Regions from separate parts of the Spirillospora sp. NPDC048824 genome, predicted to be linked through region 2. Evidence: predicted binding sites of a transcription regulator. Region 2 holds the regulator's gene; each other region holds the start of a gene.
What was found. The regulator LexA, encoded in region 2, represses DNA repair genes until DNA is damaged. The targets are predictions, from matches to a motif close to TCGAACANNTGTTCGA.
Positions count from the first base shown of each region.

Region 1 (3,274 bases), on a different contig from region 2:
CTCGCGGCGCCCGTCCAGGTAGGCGCCGGTCAGGGAGCGGTCGGACTTCTTCAAGTCCTCGATGGTGCCGGACACGACGATCTCGCCGCCGTGCTCACCGGCGCGGGGGCCGATGTCGACGATCCAGTCGGCGGCGGCGATGGTGTCCTCGTCGTGCTCGACGACGATCAGGGTGTTGCCCATGTCGCGCAGCCGGAGCAGCGTCTCCAGCAGCCGGTGGTTGTCGCGCTGGTGCAGGCCGATCGACGGCTCGTCCAGCACGTACAGGACGCCGACCAGCCCGGAGCCGATCTGCGTCGCCAGCCGGATGCGCTGCGCCTCCCCGCCGGCGAGGGTCGCCGACCCCCGGTCGAGGGTCAGGTAGTCGAGGCCGACGTCCAGCAGGAATCCGAGCCGGGCGTTGATCTCCTTGAGGACGCGTTCGGCGATGTGCGTCTCGCGGTCGCTCAGCTCCATCGCCAGCAGGAACTTCGCGGCCTCGCCGATCGGCATCGCGGCGACCTCGGCGATCGACATCCCGCCCATGGTGACGGCGAGCACGACCGGCTTGAGCCGCGCGCCGTCGCACGTCGGGCACGGGATCTCCCGCATGTAGCCCTCGAACTTCTCCCTGCTGGTATCGCTCTCGGACTCGGCGTGCCGCCGCTGGATGTAGGGGATCACGCCTTCGTAGGCGGTGTAGTACGACCTCGTCCGGCCGTAACGGTTCTTGTAGCGCACGTGAACCTGGGTCTCGTGCCCGTTCAGGATCGCCTTGCGCGCTTTGGCGGGCAGCTTCTCCCACGGCGTGTTGAGGTCGAAGCCCATCGCGTCGCCGAGCGCGGACAGCAGGCGCAGGAAGTAGTCGCTCACGTGCCCGTTCGACCACGGCTGGATCGCGCCCTCGCCGAGCGTCAGCTCCTCGTCGGGGACGATGAGCTCCGGGTCGACCTCCATGCGCGTCCCGAGACCGGTGCAGTCGGGGCACGCGCCGTAGGGCGAGTTGAACGAGAACGACCGCGGCTCCAGCTCCTCGAACGACAGGTCGTCGTAGGGGCAGTACAGATGCTCGGAGTACATCCGCGTGCGGTTCTCGTCGCCTTCCGGCATGTCGACGAAGTCGAGGACGATCGTGCCGCCCGCGAGGCCCAGCGCCGTCTCCACCGAGTCGGCGAGCCGCTGGCGCGCGGTGTCCTTCACCGAGAGCCGGTCGACCACGATCGCGATGTCGTGCTTCTCCTGCTTCTTCAGCTTGGGCGGCTCGTCCAGCCGGATCGTCCGCCCGTCCACGATCGCCCGCGAGTACCCCTTGGACTGCAGCTCGCGGAAGAGCTCCAGATACTCGCCCTTGCGGCCGCGGATCACCGGTGCGAGCACCTGGAACCGGGTGCCCGGCTCCAGCTCCAGCACCCGGTCGACGATCTGCTGCGGCGCCTGCCGGCTGATCGGCCGGCCGCACTCGGGGCAGTGCGGATGCCCGATCCGCGCGTACAGCAGCCGCAGGTAGTCGTACACCTCGGTGATCGTCCCGACCGTCGACCGAGGGTTCTTGCTGGTCGACTTCTGGTCGATCGACACCGCCGGGGACAGGCCCTCGATGAAGTCGACGTCGGGCTTGTCCATCTGCCCGAGGAACTGGCGCGCGTAGGCCGACAGCGACTCGACGTACCGGCGCTGCCCCTCCGCGAAGATCGTGTCGAACGCCAGGCTGGACTTCCCGGAACCCGACAGACCGGTGAACACGATCATGGAGTCCCGAGGGAGGTCGAGCGAGACGTCCTTCAGGTTGTGCTCGCGTGCTCCACGCACGATGAGTCGGTCATGCACGGTGTTCTTCCGGTTCCTCTTCTGGGCGCGACCGCCGGGAGAGACAGGTCGGTCTCAAGGCTAGCCAGGGGGTGCGACAGAATCCCCCGAGTCCATCAACGGCGGCGGCCGCCGCCGCATTTCATGACCCTCCCCGGAGGGCCCGGACGGCACTACCGCACCGTACACGTGTTCGAACGCCCCCCGCCACCAGAACACCCCTCGGCGGCGCCGATCGGGAATGGGGCGCCGGCCCGGGTCACTCGTCGTCCAGGGCGTGGGAGAGGTAGCGGTCGGCGGAGCGGCGGACGGCGTTCTTGCCGTCGGTGTAGACGATCTTCTTCCACCATGCGCCGTAGACGCGGTCGAACTCGTAGGGCTCCAGCAGGCGCAGGGCGCGGCGGACCGTGCGGGGGCGTTCCGGGATGAAGTTCGGATAGCTGTACATGAAGCTGACCCAGTCGCGGTCGTTGACGACCTGCAGGATGTCGCCGGAGAACACGGCGCGGGCGTCCCGCCAGTGCAGGACCTGGCCGCCGTCGAAGTGCACGCCCGCGTTGACGAGCGTGAGGCCGTCGGCCAGTTCGTGGGTGTCGCCGGACCAGAAGACCACCGCGTCGTCCGGGCGGGCCACCCAGCGGCGGTCGGCCTCGTGGATGAGGACGGGGGCGCCGAACGCGTGCGCCCACTCGATCATGGTGCCGTAGTAGTGCGGGTGGCTGATCGCGATCGCGGAGATGCCGCCCAGGTCGTCCACCTGGCGGACCAGGTCGTCGTCGATGTGGGTGATCATGTCCCAGAGGACGTTGCCGGACGGGGCGCGCAGCAGCAGGGCGCGCTGGCCGATGGCGATGGCCGGCTCGGTGCCGATGCCGATGACGCCGGGGCCCTCCTCGGCGATCCGGCACCGGTGATCGGTGCGCAGTTCCTCCAGGGTCGTCCATCTCTGACCGTCCCAGCCGACGTACTGGCGCTCGTCCTCGCAGATCGGGCAGTCGGGGCGGGGCCCGGCGTACTGGACGCCGCAGGTCACGCAGATCGGAAGTTCCATGATCGCCATTGTGTGGCATGGGGAGGGGCCGTGCGAAAGGATGGAGGCACTTTTGGTCTAGGAGGCGCGCAATGGACTGGCGAGAAGTGATCGATGAGCTTGATTCCGGCGTGGAGAGCATCGTCCGGACATTGTCGAAACTCGGCGACGAGGATCTGCGCGCGGCGTCGGCGCTGCCCGGGTGGAGTCGCGGGCATGTGGCCACCCATATTGCCCGTAATGCCGACTCCCTGTGGAATCTGCTCGAATGGGCGCGGACGGGCGTGGAAATCCCGCAGTACCCCAGCCTGGACGCCCGCAACGCCGCGCTGGAAGAGGGCGCCGGACGCAGCCGGGACGAGCTGGTCGAGGACGTCCGCGCGACGGGCGCGCGGTTCGCCGAGCAGGCGAGGACGCTGCCCGAAGAGGCCTGGAACGCTCCCGTGAAGGCGATGGGGG
Region 1 is NZ_JBICUS010000015.1:38,472-41,745, reverse strand. Features, by position in the region: gene uvrA (excinuclease ABC subunit UvrA) at 1-1,806, opposite strand, end outside; gene ACGFIS_RS27005 (MBL fold metallo-hydrolase) at 2,045-2,836, opposite strand; gene ACGFIS_RS27000 (maleylpyruvate isomerase family mycothiol-dependent enzyme) at 2,908-3,274, shown strand, end outside.
Region 1: a site for LexA is predicted at 1,967-1,982, ahead of uvrA (excinuclease ABC subunit UvrA). Genes of this name have one in related genera too.

Region 2 (3,274 bases):
AGCTCGTCGTACGGATGCACGCCGGGTGTGGTGAAAATACGCTCGATCTTCAGGCCTTTACGGCTCCCCTTGCCGCGTCGTGCCGCCGAGCCGCTCACCGTCTCCGTCATGACCTTCCCCCTCTCGGGCCCTCCCGCCGGGCCCTGCTCAGGAACAACTCCGCCGCCGCACGGGCCATGCCCGCGCGGAGGCCGCTCTTACTTGTGCTGCTTTGTGTTTCCGGAACCCGCCCCTACCGGGACGGGCCGGGCTCCCCCGAGGAACCGGCCTTCCGCAGTGTCTCGATCTCCTTGGCGAAGTCGTCCAGCGACTCGAAGCTCCGGTAGACCGAGGCGAATCGCAGATAGGCGACCTCATCGAGTTCGCCGAGCGGCCCCAGGATCGCGAGGCCGATCTCGTGCGAGGGGATTTCGGCGGAGCCGGAGGATCTGATCTCCTCTTCGACCCGCTGTCCCAGCTGTGCGAGCGCATCCTCGTCGACCGGACGGCCCTGGCAGGCCCTGCGCACACCGGCGATGATCTTTTCCCGCGAGAACGGCTCGGTGACCCCGCTGCGCTTGGCCACCATCACGAGCACATTCTCCTGCGTCGTGAATCGCTTGCCGCATTCCGCGCACGACCGGCGACGCCGAATGGCGCCGCCGTCGTCGGTGGAGCGGCTGTCGATCACTTTGGTGTCAGGGTTGCGGCAGAACGGGCAGTGCACGTCCAATCCCTCCCCTGACAGAAACGCATCACACCTCCGAGTAACGCCACATATAGGTGAAGTACATCGGTGTGACTACTAGATGTTGTGGTCAACCGTACGGCTCACCGCAGGCGTTCGCAACCTGATCCGCTGCCTCACGCGCCACATCCGGCGCGTCCCCCCAGGTCACGTGAGCCCTCCCGGATTTCCTCCCGGGCGTGTCGTCACAGACCGTCTCCGGCGGCACACTCCGCCGCGGCAGACCCCCTGGTGAGCCCGTGTTCGGCCCCGGAGATCAGCGGGCGGGGAGGCGGATCTCCTGGCCCGGCCGGACGGTGGGATCGCCGCCCAGGCCGTTGAGGTCGATGATGCGCTGGACGACGACGCGGGGGTCGGTGCCCCGGTCGGCGTCGGAGGCGATGCCCCAGAGGGTGTCGCCGGGTTCGACGACGACGGTCTCGGCGGCGGTCTCGGCGGCGGTGGTCGGGCCGCGATGGCTTTCGCGGCCGCCGGCCAGTGCGCCGGTGCCGACGGTGAGCCAGAGGATGACGAGCGTGACGGCGGCGGCGAACAGGACCAGGACGGCGCGACCGCGGCGGGTTAGGCGGATCGGAACCCGGTCACTGTGGGGTGAACCCGACATCTCTCCCCTCCTCGACGTCGAATGCATTTTCGATCGAACGCCTGTACGATGTTCTACAGGGGGCGCCGACAAAAAGCGAGCACATCTTCGAACAATTGTTTGATCATCGGGCCGGGACGCGATAGCGTTCCATGACAAGGAGTGACGGATCGAGGCGCCCGGGAGGCGACGAGCGATGAGCAAGGTCCGGGAGCTGCCCGACGGGCCCATGGACGAGACGGGCCTGACGCAACGGCAGCGCATGGTGCTGGAGGTGATCCGCGACTCGGTGCAGCGCCGGGGGTACCCGCCTTCGATGCGCGAGATCGGCGAGGCCGTGGGTCTGACCAGCACCTCCAGCGTGTCGCACCAGCTCCGGGCGCTTCAGCGCAAGGGTTTCCTGCGCCGCGACCCCAACCGGCCGCGGGCCGTGGAGGTCCGCGTGCCGGGTTCGACGCCGGTGCGGACGGACGAGGAGGCCTACGAGGCCGCCGGGGGCCAGCAGACCTCGGTGCGGCCCGCGCCCGCGTACGTGCCGCTGGTGGGGCGGATCGCCGCCGGTGGGCCGATCCTGGCCGAGGAGGCCGTGGAGGACGTGTTCACCCTCCCCAAGCAGCTGGTCGGCGAGGGCACCCACTTCCTGCTGAAGGTCAGCGGTGACTCGATGATCGACGCCGCGATCGCGGACGGTGACTGGGTGGTCGTCCGGCAGCAGCCGGTGGCCGAGCAGGGCGACATCGTGGCCGCCATGATCGACGGCGAGGCGACGGTGAAGACCTTCAAGCGCCGGGACGGCCACATCTGGCTGATGCCGCAGAACCCCGCCTACGAGCCGATCCCCGGCGACGAGGCCTCGGTGCTGGGACGTGTCGTGGCGGTCCTCCGCAAGATGTGAGACCGCACGATGTGAGACGCACGCCGAGACGGCCGCCGGAAGGACCCGGCGGCCGTCTTCGCGTGCCGTGCCCGGTCAGCGCTTCGGGACGATGTTGACGATCTTGGGGGCGCGGACGATGATCTTGGCGATCTCGGCGCCGCCCAGGGCGTCCCGAACCCTGGTGGAGTCCAGGGCCAGCCGCTCCAGTTCCTCGTCGGCGATGCCGGGGGCGACCTCCAGCCGGTCGCGGACCTTGCCGGCGACCTGGACGACGCAGGTGACCGTCTCCTCCACCAGCAGCGCGGGGTCGGCGGACGGCCAGCCCGCGCGGATGACCGGGGCGGTGCGTCCCAGCAGCTCCCATGCCTCGTCGGCGGTGTAGGGGGCGAACAGCGACAGCAGCGTCGCGATGGTCTCGGCGGCCTCGCGGACGGCGGGGTCGGACGCGCCGGGGCCCGAGTCGATGGCCTTGCGGGTCGCGGTGACCAGTTCCATGATCCGGGCGATCGCGACGTTGAACCGCTGCGTCTCGACCAGGGTGGTGGCCTCGTCGATGGTGCGGGCGGTGACGCGGCGCAGGGCCGTGTCGCCGGACGCGACGTCGGCGCCGGGCGGGGAGGCGACCTCGGTGGCGATGCGGTGGACGCGGGACAGGAACTTGGACATGCCGTGCGGTGACACGTCCGCCCAGTCGATGTCGTCCTCGGGCGGGCCGGAGAACAGGATGGCCAGCCGGACGACGTCCACGCCGAACTCGCCGATCTGCTCACCCAGGTCGACGCCGTTGCCCAGCGTCTTGGACATCGCCTTGCCCTGGTTGATCACCTGGCCCTGGTTCAGCAGCCGGCGGAACGGCTCGGTGAAGTCGATCATGCCCATGTCGTACAGGACCTTGGTGAAGAACCGGCTGTACAGCAGGTGCAGGATGGCGTGCTCGACACCGCCGGTGTACTGGTCGACGGGCATCCACTTGCGGACCTGCTCGACGTCGAACGGGCCGTTCTCGTAGCCGGGCGAGCAGTAGCGGAAGTAGTACCAGGACGAGTCGACGAACGTGTCCATGGTGTCGGTGTCGCGTTTGGCGGGG
Region 2 is NZ_JBICUS010000008.1:373,124-376,397, forward strand. Features, by position in the region: gene ACGFIS_RS19025 (LAGLIDADG family homing endonuclease) at 1-110, opposite strand, end outside; gene nrdR (transcriptional regulator NrdR) at 233-706, opposite strand; gene ACGFIS_RS19035 (LysM peptidoglycan-binding domain-containing protein) at 984-1,331, opposite strand; gene lexA (transcriptional repressor LexA) at 1,507-2,205, shown strand; gene leuS (leucine--tRNA ligase) at 2,281-3,274, opposite strand, start outside.

Region 3 (3,274 bases), on a different contig from region 2:
GCGAGCATGCCCACGAGGCGGCGCATGCGTTTTGCGGGGTCGGCGCCTCTGGTGGACGGGAGTCTGCGGGCGACGAGGGCGCGCGCGGTTTCCTCTTCCTGGGCGGGGTCCAGCGACTCGACGGCGTCGTTGACGGTCTCGTTCGCGACGCCGCGGCGGCGGAGTTCCTGGGCGAGGGCGCGTTTGGCGAGGCCGCGGCCGGCGTGGCGGGACTGGACCCATGCCTGCGCGAACGCCTCGTCGTCGATGAGGCCCACGTCGGTGAAACGGCCGAGGACCCGTTCGGCCACGTCATCGGGGATGTTCTTGCGCCGCAGGGCGTCCGCGAGCTGTGCCCGGGTCCGTGGTGACGCGGCCAGCATGCGCAGGCAGACCTCGCGTGCGGCCCCCTCGGGATTCGATCCTCGCCCGCCCCGCGTGTCCGCATCTCCGGGTTCTCGGAGAGGGCCGTCGCCGCGCTCAGCCGGCGGCATCGGCCGTGGGAGCGGCGGCGCCATCGGGGAAGGTCCGCGCACCGATCATGCGGTGCGGGGTAGGGCGCCGCCGCCCTGCATACGAGATCATCGCTCAGTCTCCGTCAAGAGTCACCCTTATCTGGGGATTCTCCGTCAGGATTCACCCGCCTTGGCCTTGGCCGCCTTCCTCCCGGGGGGCTTGGGGGCCGCCTCCAGGGGGGCGGGCGCGGCGTCCGGGGCGGCGGCGGGCTCGGCCTCCTGGTCGACCTTCGGGCCGATGCCGAGCTTCTCCTTGATCTTCTTCTCGATGCCGTCGGCCATGTCGGGGTTGGCCTTGAGGAAGTTGCGGGCGTTCTCCTTGCCCTGGCCGAGCTGGTCGCCCTCGCAGGTGTACCAGGCACCGGACTTGCGGACGAAGCCGTGCTCCACGCCGAGGTCGATCAGGCCGCCCTCGCGGCTGATGCCCAGGCCGTAGAGGAGGTCGAAGTCGGCGACGCGGAACGGCGGGGCCATCTTGTTCTTGACGACCTTGACGCGGACGCGGTTGCCGACGGCCTCGGTGCCGTCCTTGAGGGTCTCGATGCGGCGGACGTCCAGGCGGACGGAGGCGTAGAACTTCAGCGCCTTCCCGCCGGTGGTGGTCTCCGGCGAGCCGAACATGACGCCGACCTTCTCGCGGAGCTGGTTGATGAAGATGACCGTGGTCTTGGTCTGGTTGATCGCGCCGGTGAGCTTGCGCAGCGCCTGGGACATGAGGCGGGCCTGGAGGCCGACGTGGCTGTCGCCCATCTCGCCCTCGATCTCGGCGCGCGGGACGAGCGCGGCGACGGAGTCGATGACGACGATGTCGATCGCGCCGGAGCGGATCAGCATGTCGGTGATCTCCAGCGCCTGCTCGCCGGTGTCGGGCTGGGAGACCAGCAGGGCGTCGATGTCGACGCCGAGCTTGCCGGCGTACTCGGGGTCGAGGGCGTGCTCGGCGTCGACGAACGCGGCGATGCCGCCCTTCTTCTGGACGCTGGCCACCGCGTGCAGCGCGATGGAGGTCTTGCCGGAGCCCTCGGGGCCGTACACCTCGACGACGCGGCCGCGGGGCAGGCCGCCGATGCCGAGCGCGATGTCGAGGGAGATCGCGCCGGTGGGGATCACCTCGACGGGCGCGCGGGCCTCCTCGCCCATCCGCATGACCGACCCCTTGCCGAACTGCCGCTCGATCTGGGCGAGTGCGGTGTCGAGAGCCTTCTCCCGGTCGTTCGCTGCCATGTGAGATGTCCTTCTCGTCGTGACTGTCGGCTCTCGGCCGCTGCCTGCGATGTCGAGGGCGACGTTACGGCGGGCCTCCGACACTTTGCGAGACCCGGGCGCGATTGTGGACGACGCCGTGTCCCGCACAAGCGTACCGAACATTAGTTCGATCATCGTCCGGTTCGGTGATTCGGGTGGGAATCTCCGTGCGCGCCATGGTCTCGACCCCGTACGCTGGCGCCGTCCACGGAGGGTTCCAATCATGACGCTGACCGTTCTCTTCTGCGTCGATCCGCTCCACCCTCGGCGCGTTGACCCGCACTTCTCCCGTGAGGCCGCGGCGGTGCGGGACCACTACGGCGAGATCGCCTTGATCGACCATGACGCGTTGCAGCGCGGCGACGTGGACGACGCGGTCCGGGCGGTGCCCTCCGATCTGGGTCCGGTCTGGTATCGCGGCTGGATGCTCACCGGGGACGAGTACGCCGCGGTCTCCGCCGTCCTGAAGGGGCGGGGCACGGTGCTGCTCACGCATCCGGACGACTACAGGCGCGCGCATGAACTGCCGGGCTGGCACGACACGTTCGCCGGGTTGACTCCGCACAGTGTGTGGCGGCCCCTGGGCGCGGGACAGGATCCCGGTGACCTCAGCGAGCTGGGGGAGCTGGTCCGGCCGCTGCGCGGCGGGCCGGGCGTGGTGAAGGACTATGTGAAGTCGTGCAAGCACGAGTGGGAGGAGGCGTGCTTCGTCCCCGACGTGAAGAACCTCTCGCGGCTTCATGACGTCGCCTCGAAGATGGTCGCGCTGCGCGACGACCATCTGGCGGGCGGTCTCGTCGTGCGCGAGTTCGAGCAGTACGACGGCGACGGCGAGGCGCGCGTGTGGTGGGTGGACGGCGAGCCGGCGCTGGTGGGGCCGCACCCTGACAGCCCGGGTGTGGATCCCGATCCCGATCTGGACGCGGTGGCTCCGGCGGTGCGCGCGTTGGGCTGCAGGTTCATCACGACCGATCTGGCGCGCCGCACGGACGGCGCGTGGCGCGTGGTGGAGGTCGGCGACGGCCAGGTCAGCGATCTTCCGTCGTCCGTGGACGCGATGGACCTCTACGCGCATCTGCCCGTTCCGGACTGACGGGCCGGCCGGATCGAGTTCGGTGGCGGACGCACGCCGAGATCCGGCGGATGACCTACTGAAGCCTCGACGGGACGTCGAAGGTGGCGACGACGGCCTTCCAGACCTTCTTGGCGGGTTCGCCGTCGGCGAAGGCCTGCTCGATGGTGCGGCCGCTGAGTTCGGCCAAGACGTAGTCCTTGGCCACGCTCTGGGCGTAGCTTTCGCCGAACTGCTGGTTCATCCGATCCCAGAAGACTGTGAGCCGCACCCGTCCACGCTATCCGACGGTGCCGTCCCCCATGACCTCGGCGGGGACGGCCGGGGCGGAGCCCTGGAGGTACTGCCGGTGCAACCCGGTCAGGTACCGCTCGACGCCTTCGATGACGCGGGCCGTCCGGTAGGAGGGGAAGACGTCGAACGCGTGCTGGGCGCCCTTCATCTCCGCGTAGATGACGGGGGC
Region 3 is NZ_JBICUS010000004.1:316,820-320,093, reverse strand. Features, by position in the region: gene ACGFIS_RS10575 (regulatory protein RecX) at 1-473, opposite strand, end outside; gene recA (recombinase RecA) at 609-1,718, opposite strand; gene ACGFIS_RS10565 (ATP-grasp domain-containing protein) at 1,963-2,832, shown strand; gene ACGFIS_RS10560 (DUF3046 domain-containing protein) at 2,888-3,082, opposite strand; gene ACGFIS_RS10555 (alpha/beta hydrolase fold domain-containing protein) at 3,092-3,274, opposite strand, start outside.
Region 3: a site for LexA is predicted at 1,855-1,870, ahead of recA (recombinase RecA). Genes of this name have one in related genera too.